Regions from separate parts of the Acetobacterium wieringae genome, predicted to be linked through region 1. Evidence: riboswitches for the same ligand, from Rfam matches in the RefSeq annotation. Region 1 holds a riboswitch; the other holds the start of a gene.
What was found. Region 1 has a riboswitch for cobalamin ahead of CHL1_RS00770 (alcohol dehydrogenase catalytic domain-containing protein). Riboswitches for the same ligand answer to the same signal wherever they lie in the genome.
Positions count from the first base shown of each region.

Region 2: another riboswitch for cobalamin. It lies ahead of thiC (phosphomethylpyrimidine synthase ThiC); the one in region 1 lies ahead of CHL1_RS00770 (alcohol dehydrogenase catalytic domain-containing protein).

Region 1 is NZ_CP097897.1:148,430-156,382, reverse strand. It holds gene CHL1_RS00780 (hypothetical protein) at 1-177, opposite strand, end outside; gene trpD (anthranilate phosphoribosyltransferase) at 187-1,299, opposite strand; gene CHL1_RS00770 (alcohol dehydrogenase catalytic domain-containing protein) at 1,374-2,405, opposite strand; cobalamin riboswitch at 2,522-2,696, opposite strand; gene CHL1_RS00765 (tocopherol cyclase family protein) at 2,784-3,761, opposite strand; gene CHL1_RS00760 (DUF92 domain-containing protein) at 3,804-4,658, opposite strand; gene CHL1_RS00755 (diacylglycerol/polyprenol kinase family protein) at 4,672-5,334, opposite strand; gene CHL1_RS00750 (phytoene/squalene synthase family protein) at 5,358-6,218, opposite strand; gene CHL1_RS00745 (phytoene desaturase family protein) at 6,215-7,186, opposite strand; gene CHL1_RS00740 (phytoene desaturase family protein) at 7,116-7,472, opposite strand; gene CHL1_RS00735 (phytoene desaturase family protein) at 7,400-7,717, opposite strand; gene CHL1_RS00730 (redoxin domain-containing protein) at 7,874-7,953, opposite strand, start outside.
Region 2 is NZ_CP097897.1:2,469,245-2,477,197, forward strand. It holds gene larE (ATP-dependent sacrificial sulfur transferase LarE) at 1-801, shown strand, start outside; gene CHL1_RS12010 (ABC transporter ATP-binding protein) at 798-2,561, opposite strand; gene CHL1_RS12015 (SPFH domain-containing protein) at 2,655-3,608, opposite strand; gene CHL1_RS12020 (NfeD family protein) at 3,624-4,079, opposite strand; cobalamin riboswitch at 4,212-4,393, shown strand; gene thiC (phosphomethylpyrimidine synthase ThiC) at 4,487-5,794, shown strand; gene bzaB (B12 lower ligand biosynthesis ThiC-like protein BzaB) at 5,791-7,077, shown strand; gene cobT (nicotinate-nucleotide--dimethylbenzimidazole phosphoribosyltransferase) at 7,287-7,953, shown strand, end outside.

The DNA of each region.
Region 1 (7,953 bases):
CAACTTGACAATCCGAAGCTCGGTCAGTTCATCACCCAGGTCATTTTTTGTGGCGATCAATTGATTTAGTTCGTTCTCCGGATAAACGCTGGCCTTGTTGATGCCAACCAGGGTAAATCCGCCATTTTCAGCCATTTTCAGATAACCTTCGGCCGCTTTTAACGCATAAAGAATCATCAACGCTGCCTAACCCTGAACCTTTTTTTCAAGCGCTGACAAAATCTTCAGGCCCTTAACACCATCACGATTCTGATAGTTGACCCAGGTCTTGAGTTTTTCCCAGGCCGCCCCATTATGAATCAGTTCCAGGGCCATTTCATAACCTTCCCGAATACTGGGCGCCTTGTCCCGTAAATACAGAATCAGTCCGGCATTTAAGGCAACAATATCTTCCCGGGTCTTGGTTTCTTTGCCTTTTAACAATCGGACAATACATAGCGCCGATTCTTCAACCGAATTAAAGGTGCGGATTTCATCCACAATTCCAGGAGTTATCAACATATCTTGTGGATTAAATGTATATTTTTCCACACTACCATCTTCTTTCAGCTCAGCAATATGGGTAGTACCGAGGGTTGAAGCCTCATCAATGGCCTGGTCGCCAACCTCGCCAAAAACCACAATGGCCCGTTTATAACCGATCTCCGCCATGATCTGGGGCACAAAATCCAGCATTTCTTTGGAGTAGACCCCTCTGACCCCATATTGCGGCAGCGCCGGGTTTGCCAGCGATGCCGAAATATTCAGCACACTGCCAAATGAAATTTGCGATAAAACCCGCCCCAGAGCTACCGGATGAACCTCCGGGCTTATCCCATTAAAAATACCAATCCCGGCCTTTTCGATGCTTTCTTTAACCAGATCGACATTAGAATCCATATCGATACCCAGGGCTTCCAGCACATCGATGGTACCACAGACCGAGGTCAAGGCCCGGGAACCGTGTTTAGCCATGGGGATTCCGGCAGCAGCGGCAATAATCGATGCCACGGTGCTGATATTAAAGGTTTTAAAACTATCCATCCCGGTGCCGCAGTTATCCACAATCGGAAACTCAGTGACCGGTTCCACCTTAAAGGTATCCACTTCATAAATCGCTTCAAAACTTCCGGCCACTTCTGCCGGGGTTGCCCCTTTCGCACTGAGGGCCGCTAAAAAAGCGCCCTGTTGCATGGCTGTTTGCTTATCACTTAATATTTCCATGAACATTTCTTTGGAATCATCTTTTGACAGGTTTTCCTTATTGATCAGCTGGGTAATCACCTGACCATAATCTTTCATGCTGATTGTTTTTTCCATTTAATTGCTCCTTTAATTTTTCTTTCTTATTTATTAATTCACTACTGCTTCGATCTCACTTTGACAGACGGCCATCACTTCATCACCACAATGGTTGAATAACCATCGCTGTTTCTAATATAGTCCATTCCCCGTTCCAGTTCTTCCAGTTTGACCCGATGAGAAATAAGTGGCCGGACATCAATTTTTCTTGATTCAAGCAGGGTTTTGGCCTTTTGACTATGCTTAACACTGCAGCCATAAGATCCGACTACGGTAATTTCCTTGTAGTGAATCCGGTTGATGTCCAGTTGGAAGTCTTCATTGCGGCTTAGTCCACTGAAATAACCGAACGTTCCCTGTTTTCTGAGGATTTCCAGGGCCAGATCAAAGGCCTCTGGCCCTGGACAGCAGGGGATTACTCCGTCGACTCCATGACCATTGCTGCAACTCTTTAACTGATCGAGCAGATCTGGCTCATCGCCGCTAAAAACGGCATCAAATCCCAAGGCTTTGCCACGGTCACGACGCTCTTCATTGGCTTCGATCAGGATCACATTTTGGATTCCTTCCGCTTTCGCCACAAACAGGTTAAGCAGGCCCAAACGGCCGCCACCGATAATGACCAGCGCCGCTTTCCGGTTCAACTGAAGGCGATCCTGAATGTTGACACAACAGGCCAGTGGTTCAATAAACGATATTTCTTCATAAGCCAGATCATCATTCCGAATCAGATTGACAATCTTGGATTTGATCGCCTGCTTATCAATTTTGATCACTTCCTGAAAACCACCATCAAAATTAAAGCCCATAATCTTAATCTGATCACAAAGATTATCCTGACCACTTTTACAATAGTCGCAAACCCCACAGGAAATCCCCGGATGAATAGACACCCGTTGACCTACCGGATAACCATTTACATTTTTGCCTCTGGCAATGATCTCGCCGGCAATTTCATGTCCCAATACCCGAGGGTAAACCAGATCCCTTTGCCCCATGGTGGCACATTTTAAATCAGTTCGGCATATATTGCAGGCTCTGACCTTAACAAGCATCTCGCCATCACCACAGACAGGCATGTCCTTATCTTTTATCACCAATTCTCCCGGTTTTTCCAATACCACTGCTTTCAATTCGTCCCTCGCTTATTTTTTATTCTCTGGTCACTGTTTACAAAGCCTTTAAATCCTTTTTAAACAAAAAAAAGCTACGCCAACAAAGCGTAGACTTTCCACATCTCTCATCATCTAATTCTCCGGCAGGTCTTCTGACTCATGATCCTCATCGCTGTCGCCTTCCCATTTTTTAACAGTGGCATCCAGACAGCAATTCCCAATTTACAGCGGCGGGCCCGTATAAGCTTCTCACTTATTTTCCTATTCTCCCCGAGGGGCACCTGAAAATGATTATTTAATTTGGCTTATTATATCATACTTGCAATCCCCAATAAAACACCTTTTTGGCAACTTCAATAAATGATTCTGCCTGACAATGGGTTTTATTTATTCGGATTCTTGCTTCACTGCAACCCCTTCCTCCAGACAAATCTCCATCCCCGCTTCGCTACTGATGCTCTCAAAGATGATATTGCCCTGATTGTTTGTTAAACGCAGCCAAACCTTAGCCGTGATACTCTCGACAATCTCGCGATCCATCAGTCCGTCCACCGGCGCCCGCAGCCGTCCGCCACTGGCCATCTGTGCTTTAAAAGCGAGGGCCCCATTCGGACCTTCAAGTTCCCCAGCGCAGGTTCCCTTTGTGGTATCAACTTCCCATTTCTCCAACCGGGAAAAATTATAAGTCGCAAAACGGCGGGTAATCCCGCTAAAATCAGTGAAGTAAGCAAAGAAACCGGGAAATTCCATCCCTAAAAAAGGAATATTCGCCCGTGAAAAGACAAATGAAGCATCGCCAGCCTCAAAATGGCTGGCCTGTAACCAGAGATAGGTCTTAGGAAAGGATCGGCCATAGTCTTTTTCAATGTAACCGACTCCGCCATTAAAATCCATCAACTCCCCATCCAGATCAATCTCACCCTTTATTTCATGATACAAATGAATAATAGCGTGGTAGCATTCCATAAAGGGCACTAGTCCAAAAGGCCCCATGATCCCCGGGTGCTTTAAACCCTTGGGAAAGGGATGGCTATTGTGAAAGGTCAACCGCCCTTTGATACTGCCTTCCGCCGTATCGACATTCAGCGATAGGCCCTGGGCGTTAAAACTATTATTCTCAATCTCCACATCAAACCGATCCGTTCTGGCATTGAACTCGGGATAGGGAAAATGATGATACCAGGTTTTTCCGGTGACAGCATTGATGACCTGGATAAAAGCCTGCCGGTTCCCCTGAGGATCGATGGCCATTCCCGGAATAATGGCAATGGCATGTTTGCGATCGGCGCTGATGCATTTAAAATACCAGCCTTCAAAATAGCGGCGTTTTTTGTTTTTTCCCTGAAAATAAGCCTGCTTAATCATCCGTTTTCTCCTTTCCTCAAAACGATTGCCCCATCCCGGCCGTTACTGCAGCTGGACAAAAAACAGTACCAGGCTGGCGGCCAGCAATGAACTGGCAAAATTAACAAAGTCATTGTTGACAAAGGCCAGCCCACTATAAAGCTGATTGGGCTTATTATTATCCACCGGTTTTTCGGTCAGCTCACCGGTTTCATGGCTGATATATTTGGCCTGGAAAGCAGCACCCATAAAGCTATCCAGTACTGATCCCAGCAGCCCGCCAAAGGTAATCATCAGGATTTGCATTAATAAAAGCACCCCACTGTTGCCTGCCGCCAACTGGTAAAGACCATAGGTCAAGGCTACCACGGCCGACCCACCCAGCGAAGCCAAAAAACCCAGCGGACTGACTCCCCCGGAAAGTCCGGGGCTGACCGGTTTTAAGGTAAGTAACGAAACCGGGGCCTTCTTACTGAGAATCCCGATTTCCGAAGCCCAGGTATCGGCATTGCAGGCCGCAAAGGATGCCGCCACTGCCACCAGATAGGCGGGGTTTTGCGATAAGGCAAAGGGAATCGCCATAATCAGTGCGGCCCCACCATTGGCGCCCACTTGAACCAGATCCCGGGGGCCGGACTTGGCATGCATCCGAACCTCAATGGGATCTTTCAAGCTGGCTTTGAAATGCGATAAAAAGGTGGAGCTGAAAAAAAATACCATCAAAAGGATAAAAAACAGCGGCCCGCCAGCCAGATACAGGGCCACGGCCAGAAAAAAGGCTCCCAGTGCCGCCGATAGGGTTAAGGCATTGCGCCTTAAGGCAAAAACAGAAACCGCCAGCGACAAAAAAATATATATCACGTGTTCCAGGGTCGATCCGGTCTGAGCTGCCAGACTATACTGTGTTAAATTTTCCACTTTGCACCTCCAATCAGACAAATAAAAAATAATAGGCTCCGGCACTGACCAGAGGCACAGTCAGATTATCGAGCCCCAACGGGGTTGCGGCTTCCAGCACGGTTGCCAGCAGCGCTAGGGTAATGGCTGGGATCAGTACCTGAGGCTGACCAGTTGCTGCCAGCAGGAGTGTCGTCACCAGAAACGAAGCGCCCAGCATGGTCAGACTGCCCGACAACGTTTTTTCAGAACCGAGAATTTGATACGGCCACTTTGGCCACCGGGTTCCCACCACGGCAGCCAGACCATCGCCGTAACCCATAATCAGAATCCCCACGCCGCCAACCACCGGGTTATTAAGAGGCCCAAAGGTAATCAGGGCCAGCAGCAATAGTGAAATGGCATAGTAGACCGTACCCAAATCACCCTTTCCGCCCCCCCGTTCCATTGACGAAAAGATCTGAAAACGATAGGACAGATAATTCAGGATCACAAAACAAGCCGGTACCACCGCTGCCCAAAAGGGGCTGTCAAAAAAGACCATCGCCAGCAGCCACCAGTTACAAACCAGAATATGAACCGCCTTGCGGCTGGCTTCCTTGCCGAAGCGCTCCAAAAATTTTGCCAGAAAAATCACACCAAACACATAGATAAACGAAACGACGATTCCCAGAATATTATTCCAGATATTTTCCATTTTATGCCTCCCTTCTCTGTCACTTATTGCCCAAAAGATGTCAGCTGTTTGTTGGCCGAAATATAGAGCAAGGCCTTTTCCCATTTGGGCACATAAATCCGCCGATCCAATAAGTGATACCGGGCTTGCCGACACCGTTTTAAAATTTTACTGTAATAAAGTAACGACAATAACACTGGCAACCGGGCTTTTTTATCAAACACCGCCAGATTTGTTGTGATTTTTTGATAGCGGCTTTCCGCTTCAGTGGCAAGGTACTCCCATAGCTGGATCAACTCCGAGCTTGGCTCCGGTCCAGCCAAATCCTCGGGACTAACGCCCCAGGCGCTCATTAAATCCTCGGGCAGATAAATTCGCTGCAAGCGATAGTCGGTGCCCACATCACGCAAAATATTGGTCAGCTGCATGGCAATCCCCAGTTCCACCGACAAGGCCTCTGCTTCCATGGTTACCGGCTCCGCCAACAGCGGACAAAGCATTAAACCTACTGTACCCGCCACCAGGTAGCAATAGTCAAGCAGATGATTAAAGGTCTCCGGCTGTTTAAATTCAACATCCTGAAGCTGACCAATCAGCATTTCCTGAAAAGGTCGGATCTTTAGCGGAAAATGGTCAAAGGCCCAGCCCAATGCCCGCCACATCGGTTCATCAGGGGTTACTCCGGCCTCAAATGCTGCCAGCTTTACCGCCATCGCTTTAACCACCTCCGGATTGTTATCGACATCAATGGCGTCATCGGCAATCCGGCAGAAGGCATAAATGGCAAAGACTGCCTGGGCCTGTTCTTTCTGCAATTTGCGGAAAGCCCGGTAAAAACTGCTGGAATTCTTTTGAATCAGGGTTTCGCACCAGTTTAAATCCTTTTGAATCGCATCTTCGATCATTTTAAATCCCTCACCACTTCGGCCACGGTAATCTTGGCCGAGGTCAATACAATCGGCACACCCGCCCCGGGATGGGCGCTGGAACCGGTAAAATACAGGTTTTGATACTTCATCGCCTTGGGCTGGGGCCGCCAGTAATTGCTCTGCAAAAGGGTTGGCCGCAGCCCAAAGGTCGCTCCAAACAGAGCATTGAAGTCATCCCGGAAATCAAGGGGGGTATAGTTTTTTTCAAAAATAATATGGGCTTCAAAATCAGCCAGCGGCTTGATCTGGCGAATTTTATCCATGGCCTGTTGACGGTAGCCAGCCACGACCTGCTGATCGTTCCAGTCCAGTGGGCCATCTTTTAAATTGGGTACCGGCACCAGGACATAAAGGCCCAGTTGCCCCGGAGGAGCCAGGCTCTCATCCAGCAACGCTGGCGCATAAACATAGATGGACGGGTCCGCCGGAAAACGTCCAGCAAAGATATCGTCAAGATTGCCTTTAAAATTTTGTGAAAAAACCAGATTGTGAACGTTGAGGCCGGGAAAATCCCGCTTGTCAAGACCCAGATAGAGCATGTAGGCTGAACAAGAATAGTCCAGCGCCTCGACCTTGTCAGGTTGATATTTTTTGTGCTTGAAATTGTCCGGTAGCAGGGCTTTCATGGCATAGGGAAAATCCGCTGAACAGACTACCGCATCAGCGGTTTGCTCCTGGCCCGCAACAGTGATGCTGCGAACCCGGTTGCCATCACAATTAATCCGCTCTACCGGGGCATTAAGAACCAGCTTACCGCCCATTTCCAAAAACAGTTTTTCCATCGCCAGAGCCATGGCCCGCATTCCCCCTTTTAAAAACCAGACACCATAGGTCAGTTCGATCATTGGAATAATCGTATAAATCGAAGGCCCATTAAAGGGTGAGATGCCAATGTAAAGGGTCTGAAAGCTCAGCAGCTCCTTGATTTTTTTGATCCTTGACAAACTTCCCGACCGAGTCAAAGGCATTGTCAAAGGTGCGCAGCCGTAGCCCCGCCAATAGGGTTTTCGGATTATAAAAATCACTGGCGCTGCGGAACGAACGCTCAATAAAATGTTCCTTGGCCACCAGGTAGCGTTGATAGACATCGGCCAGATAGGCCAGATAACCCTGGGTTTCTGCTTCACCCACCGACTCCAGGGTTTTAATCAAGCTGCTCAGTTCTGAAGACGCCTCATGGGTGGTGCCATCGTCAAAATATACCTTGTAAATGGGGTCCAGCCGTTCCATCTGGAGATAATCAGCCGGGTTGCGGTACCGCAGCAGCTGAACACCTCTTCATAAATCTGAGGCATCATCAGAATCGTCGGGCCCAGATCAAAGGTAAAACCGTCTCCGGAAATAACGCCCATCCGTCCTCCGACCTGGTCATTTTTCTCATATAGCTCAACTTCAAAGCCCTCATTTAACAACCGCAGGGCGCTGGCAAGGCCACTGACCCCAGCTCCGATGACGATGATTTTCTTTCTGCTCATATATTCATCCCTTCATTTCAAATCTGCTTGTTTTTATACCCGAAACAATTCAAAAAACACCCTGGTTGCCCAGGGTATTGACCGGCTGAAAACTTTACCAAACAGTTTCTTGATCCAGGGGACTGGGGCAACGCTGTATCAAAAGCGACTGGTTTATTACAGTTTTCCCAATACTTCTTCCACATCCGGCAAGGTTCGGATTTCATATTTTTTAACCCAGATCACCATCCCCACTT
Region 2 (7,953 bases), 1.4 Mb from region 1:
ATCCTAACCCCGGTTCTTGCCGAAAAACTGGTTGTTTTGAAAGATAATATCAAACGTTTCCCCAAAGTCAGTATTGCCTTTTCCGGCGGTGTCGACAGTACCCTGTTGCTGCAGGTAGCAGTTTCTGTACTGGGAGATGCTGTATTGCCCATTACCGTTAACGGTGCGATGCTGCCCAGATCGGAATTTGCCGAAGCCCAAGCGCTGGCCAAAGCCATCGGAGCAATCCCCTTAGTGCTTGAAGCCGATGTCTTTGCATTGGAAAATTTTGTCAAAAACCCAACTGATCGCTGTTATCATTGCAAAAAATTTATTTTTACCCAGATCAAAGATGCTGCTCTGGCCAATGGCTACGAGGTAATTCTGGACGGCTCCAATCTTGATGATATGAAGGACTATCGACCCGGGATTAAAGCCTTGGGTGAGTTGGGGGTTTTTAGCCCATTAAAAGAGTCTGGACTGACCAAGCAGGATATCCGGGATCTCTCGGCCTATTACGGCTTACCAACAGCCACCAAACCGGCGATGGCCTGCCTGGCCACCCGGATTCCTACCAACACGCCGATTACTCCGGCCGCTCTGGCGGCTATAGAAGCCGGGGAGGATTTTCTCAAATCCCTGGGCTTAAACCAATACCGGCTGCGACTGCTGGGCGATACCGCTAAAATCGAATGCGACCCTGACGATTTTACCGTTATCATCGACAACCGCCTGGCCCTGATCGACACCCTGAAAAACCTCGGCATCAAATCCATCACCCTGGACCTGGCTGGCTACAACTGCGGCAATATGAACGGCTAAAACTCTTCGTTTAATTCATCCAGCTCCCGGTACATCTGGTAGAGATCGTAGTAGACCCCTTCTTCCCGGAGCAGTTCCTCATGAGAGCCTTTTTCGACAATCCCATCTTCGGTAAGAACCAAGATCGAGTCGGCATTTTTGATGGTGGTCAGCCGATGAGCAATGGTAAAGGTCGTTCGACCCCGAGTCAGCTCTTTTAGGGATTCCTGAACAATCCGTTCGCTTTCATTATCCAAAGCCGAGGTGGCTTCATCAAGAATCAGAATCGGTGGATTTTTTAAGAATACCCGGGCAATACTGATTCGCTGCTTCTGACCGCCTGAAAGTTTGATCCCCCGTTCGCCGATATAGGTATCATAACCCTGGGGCAGCTTCTCAATAAACGAATGGGCCCCGGCGTGTTTGGCTGCCTGAATTACGCTGTCCCGGTCGGCATCATTCCGACCATAGCTGATGTTCTCATAGACCGTCCCCGAAAAAAGATAAACATCCTGCTGAACAACCCCCACCTGAGTTCGCAGCGAATGGAGAGTCAGACCCTGAATATCCTGACCATCAATCAAAATCCGGCCGGAGCTCACAGTGTAGAAGCGCGGAATCAGATGACACATGGTCGTTTTTCCGCTGCCGGACGGTCCGACAATGGCAATATTCTGCCCTGCCTTCACCTCAACATCGATATGAGACAGCACCGCATCACCACCATCGTTGTATTGAAAGCTGACATCTTCAAAACGGACATCACCCACTACGTCAGTCAGTTCCACCTCATTGGCCTGATTTTCATATTCGGTCGGTTGATCGAGAATTTCGATAAAGCGTTCAAACCCGGTCATGCCTCGTTGAAACTGTTCGGCAAACTCGACAATCCGGCGGATCGATGTGAGCAAGGTGGTCACATACAGCAGATATGCCACATAGTCTCCAGGATTGATAGCACCATTGATCATAAAGATCCCGCCGCAGACCATTACCAGCAGGTACATCAGTCCGTCAAAAAGCCGGGTGGTGGTCTGGAAACCTGCAAAATAACGATACGTTTTTCGTTTAACTTCCAGAAACTGACTGTTCCCCGCCTCAAACTTCAGCTCTTCAATGCTTTCATTGGCAAAGGACTTCACCACCCGAATTCCCAGTAAATTGTCTTCCACCTGGGCGTTGATGTCCCCGGTCTTAACCCGCGACCGCATCATTTCCCGGCGCATTCGCTTACGAAAATAGGTGGTGGTCAAAAGCATCACCGGTAATGCGGCAAAAATAATCAGCGTCAGCCAGATATTAACGCTGGCCAATATCCCAAAGGATACTCCAATTTTCAGACCGGCAATAAAAAATTCCTCGGGACAATGATGCGCAAACTCGGTGACATCGAAAAGATCCGAGGTCATTCGGGACATCAGCTGACCGATTTTTGTATCGCTGTAAAACGAAAAAGACAGCTTCTGAAGATGCGAAAAAAGATCCCGGCGCATATCGGTTTCGATCTGAGCCCCCATCACATGACCGACATCGGCCATAAAATAATTAGCCACTGCGTCGATCAGTCGCAGCATCAGATATAACAGTCCCAGTTTTAGAATTGTTTCCACTGTCAGACTGGCCAAATCATTAATTGCGGCATTGGTAATAAACCGCACGATCAGCGGCAACACCAGATCGCAGGCCGTGGTCAGGGTCGCACAAAAGAGATCCAATAACAAAATCCATTTATATTTTTGATAATAGGGTATAAAACGTTTGATAAGTTGCGTATTCGTAATTTCCAAAATATGCCCTCTTTCTTAATTGTTCGTTAAAAAATTTGGGCAATCGAAAAACGGCTTGCCGTTTCCCAATTGCCCATTCATGGTCGTTTATAAATTACTCTGCTGACTGACTTTAGTCTGATCCTTCATAATTTCACTGAGGGATGTGGCCAGACCGGCCAAACTCTGAATTTCAGATGGTATAATGATCTTGGTGGCTTTGCCATCGGCTACCTTTTCAAAGGTTGATAGGCTTTTTAGCGCAATCACCGACTGGATTGGATCAGCAGCGTTTAACATTTTGACCCCATTTGCAACGGCTTCCTGAACCGTGATAATCGCTTCGGCTTCCCCTTCCGCCCGTCTGATCTGGGCTTCCCGGTCTGCTTCAGCGCTTAAAATAGCGGCCGCTTTCAACCCTTCTGCCTGCAAAATTGCCGCCGATTTTTCACCTTCTGCCACCAGAATAGCGCTGGCTTTTTCCCCTTCGGCCTGAAGAATTTTTTCACGTCGTTCCCGCTCGGCCTTCATCTGCCGTTCCATCGCATTTTGGATCGCTTCTGGTGGCATAATATTTTTAAGCTCGACCCGATTAATTTTAATCCCCCAGGGATCGGTGGCTTCATCGAGAATCACCCGCATCTTGGTATTAATGACATCTCGGGAGGTGAGCGTTGCATCAAGCTCCATATCTCCGATGATATTACGAAGGGTCGTAGCCGTTAAGTTTTCAATTGCCTTCATGGGATTATCCACCCCATACATATAAAATTTGGGATCGGTTACCTGCAAATATATAACCGTGTCAATTTGCATTGTGACGTTATCTTTGGTGATAACCGGTTGTGGTGGAAAATCGGCTACCCGCTCTTTTAAACTGATTCGTTTGGAGATCCGGTCAATAATTGGTATCGCAATATGAAAACCGGTTTCCCAGGTAGAATGATAAGCTCCCAGCCGTTCGACTACATAGGCATTGGCCTGAGGAACAATCTTGGCATTGACAATAATCACAACAATAAAAATGATAAAGATGACACCTAAAATAATGAGTCCATACATGTTTTTTTCCTCCTTTTATTTTGAAATAGTTTCTTTCTCAGCCGCCCGAACCATGGCCTTAACGCCTTCGATTCCCACAACAGTCACTTCAGCACCAATCGGAATAACAGCCTCACCATCGACATTTCGGGCTGACCAGGACTTCCCGTCTATTTTGACCGCCCCCTGACCTTTGAGGTTATTGATTTCTTCTTCAACAATGCCCCGGTTTTTAAGGATCCGATCGGCATTGGTCGCCATTTTTTGGGGATCCAGATGTTTCTTTAAAAACGGCTTTGTAACCAATAGTAAGCCAATGGAAACGACAAAAAAAACGATCATCTGCACCCAGAAAGCCGCGCCAAAATAGGCGGCAACTAAAGCCACCAAAGAGCCCACACAAAACCAGATTGAAACCAACGCCCCAGCTGTAACCAGTTCAGCTACCAGAAAAACGATAAACAAAATCAACCAGATAAAAACAAGATTCATCCTCTCACCTCCCTCATTCATTTGATTTATTATAACATAGTTTGATTCTTTTTTTATCTCAACTGTCCAAATCATTTTTTTAATTTTTTTCTTGCACATTTATTTTTTAGGTTGTATAATCAAAAACAAGTAAATCGAAAAGCGAGCATATGGTGCCTTAGCAATAAGGAGAATAGGGAATCAGGTGAGAGTCCTGAACGAACCCATCACTGTAAGGGCGGAGCAAACCACAAAGACCACTGTTTTTTAATGGGAAGGTGTGGCGTAGCGCTAAAACCCCAAGTCAGGAGACCTGCCTATACTCGATCCTGAATGAACGAAGGTAAAGTTCATGGCGGTTATTTTTATAATAACTGCTGTGGACTTTTTTATTTGCTAAAATACCAACAATCATTCAGGAGGAAACAATGACAATTCTGGAAAAAGCACGGGCGGGTGAAATCACCGCCGAAATGATTTATGTAGCTGAAAAAGAAGGGCTCGATCCCGAGCTGATTCGTCAGGGAGTGGCCACTGGTGAAATCGTCATTCTTAAAAGCGCCCGCCCCAATATCAACCCGGTGGCTGTCGGTAAAGGACTGTTTACCAAGGTCTCAGCCAGCGTCGGGATGTATGAAGTTGACGACACCATCGCCGGTGAAATGGCTAAAATTGACCAGGCCGTTAAGGCCAAGGCCGATACCCTGATGGACTTAAGTGTCCGGGGCCCAATCGATGCAATGCGTGAAAAAGTCTTAGCTACAGTGGATCGGCCAGTCGGTACCCTGCCCCTGTATCAAACCCTGGCCATGGCTCAGGAAAAATATGGTACCGCTTTAGATATGACCGCCGACGACATGTTTGCGATGATGGAAAAACATGCCGCTGATGGTGTCAGCTTTTTAGCCCTGCACTGCGGCACCACCACGGATGTCATCAATCGTGCTAAAGATGAAGGCCGGATTGATCCACTGGTCAGTTATGGGGGCTCCCACCTGATCGGCTGGATGGTGCATAACCAGTGTGAAAATCCTTTTTATACCCAATACGACCGGGTTCTGGAAATCTGCAAAAAATATGATGTCGTCCTGAGTTTTGCCGACGGCATGCGTCCCGGCTGTATCGCTGATTCGCTGGATGGCGCTCAGGTTCATGAATTGGTGATCCTCGGCGGCCTGGTTAAAAAGGCCTGGGCGGCTGGCGTTCAGGTGATGGTTAAAGGACCAGGTCATGTTCCCCTGGATCAGATTCAAACGACTGTCCAATTACAAAAACAATTATGCGGTGGTGCACCCTACTTTGTCTTTGGTTGTCTGCCCACTGATTCCGGGGCCGGGATGGATCATGTCACTGGTGCCATTGGCGGAGCGATTGCCGCCTATTATGGCGCGGACTTTCTCTGCTATGTGACCCCGGCCGAACACATCGGTATGCCCAGTGCCGAAGATGTCTATCTGGGCGTGATGGCCAGCCGCATTGCCGCCCATGCCGGTGATGTCGGCAAAGGTCATCCGGCGGCGATTGCCTGGGATCTGGAAATGTCCCACGCCCGGCGGGAACTCAACTGGGGCCGACAGATGGAACTGGCCATCGATACCGAAACTGCCACAAAAGTCTGGAAAGATCGCAGCACCAACTTCGCCTCCGAGTGCAGCATGTGCGGCGACTTCTGTGCCATGAAAATTGTCGGCAAGTATTTACGAGACGAAAACCAGGAAGTGAGGAACGAACGATGACCCAAATGTTAAAAGCGCGGGCGGGTAAAATTACCGAAGAAATGGAAATGGTGGCGATTAGCGAAGGCTTCACCCCGGAATTTATCCGGGCGGGAGTAGCCGCTGGCCGGATTGTCATTCCTAAAAATAAATTGCGCAACCGTTCTAAAATCTGCGGCATCGGCGGCGGACTGGACGTCAAAGTTAACGGTCTGATGGGCACCTCCGGTGACCGCGATGACATGGAAATGGAAGTCAAAAAGCTCAAAATCATTGAAGCCGCCGGTGCCCATGGCTTTATGGATTTAAGTATGGGTGCCGATATCGATACGATGCGGACCTTGAGTTTAAGTAATTCCAATATCGCCGCTGGCTGTGTGCCGGTGTATCAGGCGTGCCAAGAAGAAGCGGCTGATAAACGGGGCTTGATGGTCAATATGACCGCCGACGACTTGTTTGAAGTGGTGGAAAAACAGTGCCAGGCCGGGATGGATTTTATGGCTGTGCACTCGGCCTTAAATATGGATCTTCTCAAAATATTGAAAAAAACCGGTCGGGTAGCCGATATCTGCAGTCGGGGCGGCTCGCTGCTGACCGGCTGGATGTTCCATAATGATAAAGAAAACCCCCTCTATGAACAGTTTGACCGGTTGCTGGAAATTCTTAAAGCCACCGATACAGTTTTAAGCATCGGCGATGCCATCCGACCCGGCGCCAACGCCGACTCCCTCGATCAAGCCCACCTACGTGGCTTGATGGTTGCTGGCGAACTAACCAAACGGGCCCTGGCAGCTGGCGTTCAGGTGATGGTGGAAGGTCCCGGCCATGTGCCCCTAAACCATATACCCTCAGCCATGTTGCTGCAAAAACGACTTTGCTTTGAGGTGCCCTATTATATTTTGGGCTTCCTAGCAACTGATGTTGCTCCCGGTTATGATAATATATCCGGTGCCATCGGTGGAGCCTTTGCTGGTATGCATGGGGCCGACTTCCTTTGTTATCTGACTCCAGCCGAACATCTGGGTCTGCCCAATGAAGACGATGTCCGTATCGGTGTCGAAACCACCCGGATCGCTGCTAATGCCGCTAATGTCTTAAAACGTGGTAAAGCCGCCTGGAACCGCGATCTGGCGATGTCCCGGGCCCGGGTTGCCCGCAATCAGGAGGAACAGGTTAAAAACGCCATTAACCAGGCCAATCTGATTGCTGCCCTGGCGGCCCAGACGCCATCCCACGGCTGTGCCGTCTGTACCGACAGCAAATGTCCAGCCGATGTGGCCGCTGAGTTTTTTGGACTGGCATAAATGATAGCTTAAGTGATGCGGGCGAACACGGTTCGCCCCGAACTGACCAATCACTACCTTGCTAAAATAGATGTCTCGTTATTGTTTATCGGATTGTTTGTGCACCAAAAAAACAGCACCCGATCTAAATCATCAGACCGTAGGGGAGGTCCGTGACCTCCCGAAACGCTGTGCATTATAATTAATACCATAGAGAAGGGATAAGTACCATGATCGAAACCAAATATACCTTAAAACACGTCATCGATAACACCGAACCAGCTGATCCCAAGTGGCGGCAGGCGGCCCGGGATCATATTGAACAATTGGCCATTCCACCCTGGAGTCTCGGTCAGCTACTGGTCGTAGCTGAACAACTGGCCGGGATTCAGCGCACCATCCGCCCCAACGTTGATAAAAAAATGGTCATCACCATGGCCGGAGATCACGGCGTTGTGGCTGAAGGCGTTTCCGCCTTTCCCCAGGAGGTTACCCCACAGATGGTACAAAACTTTGTCAAAGGCGGTGCTGGCATTAACATTCTGGCGAAGGCCTCCGGGGCTGAAGTGATTGTTGTCGACATGGGCGTCGCCGTGGATATGCCCGAGCTGGTTAAGCAAGGTGCGATTATCGACTGCAAAATCGCTCGTGGCACCAAGAATTTTTACTACGAACCGGCAATGACCCGGGAGCAAGCCATTGCTGCTCTGGAAGCCGGAATCAACGTGGCTGCTCAGGTCATTGAAGAGCAGGGGATTAACCTTTTGGCCACCGGCGATATGGGTATCGGCAACACCACACCCAGCGCTGCAATCCTGGCCGTCATGGCCGAGTATCCGGTTTCATCCGTCACTGGCCGAGGCACCGGGATTGATAACGCCGCTCTGATTAATAAGA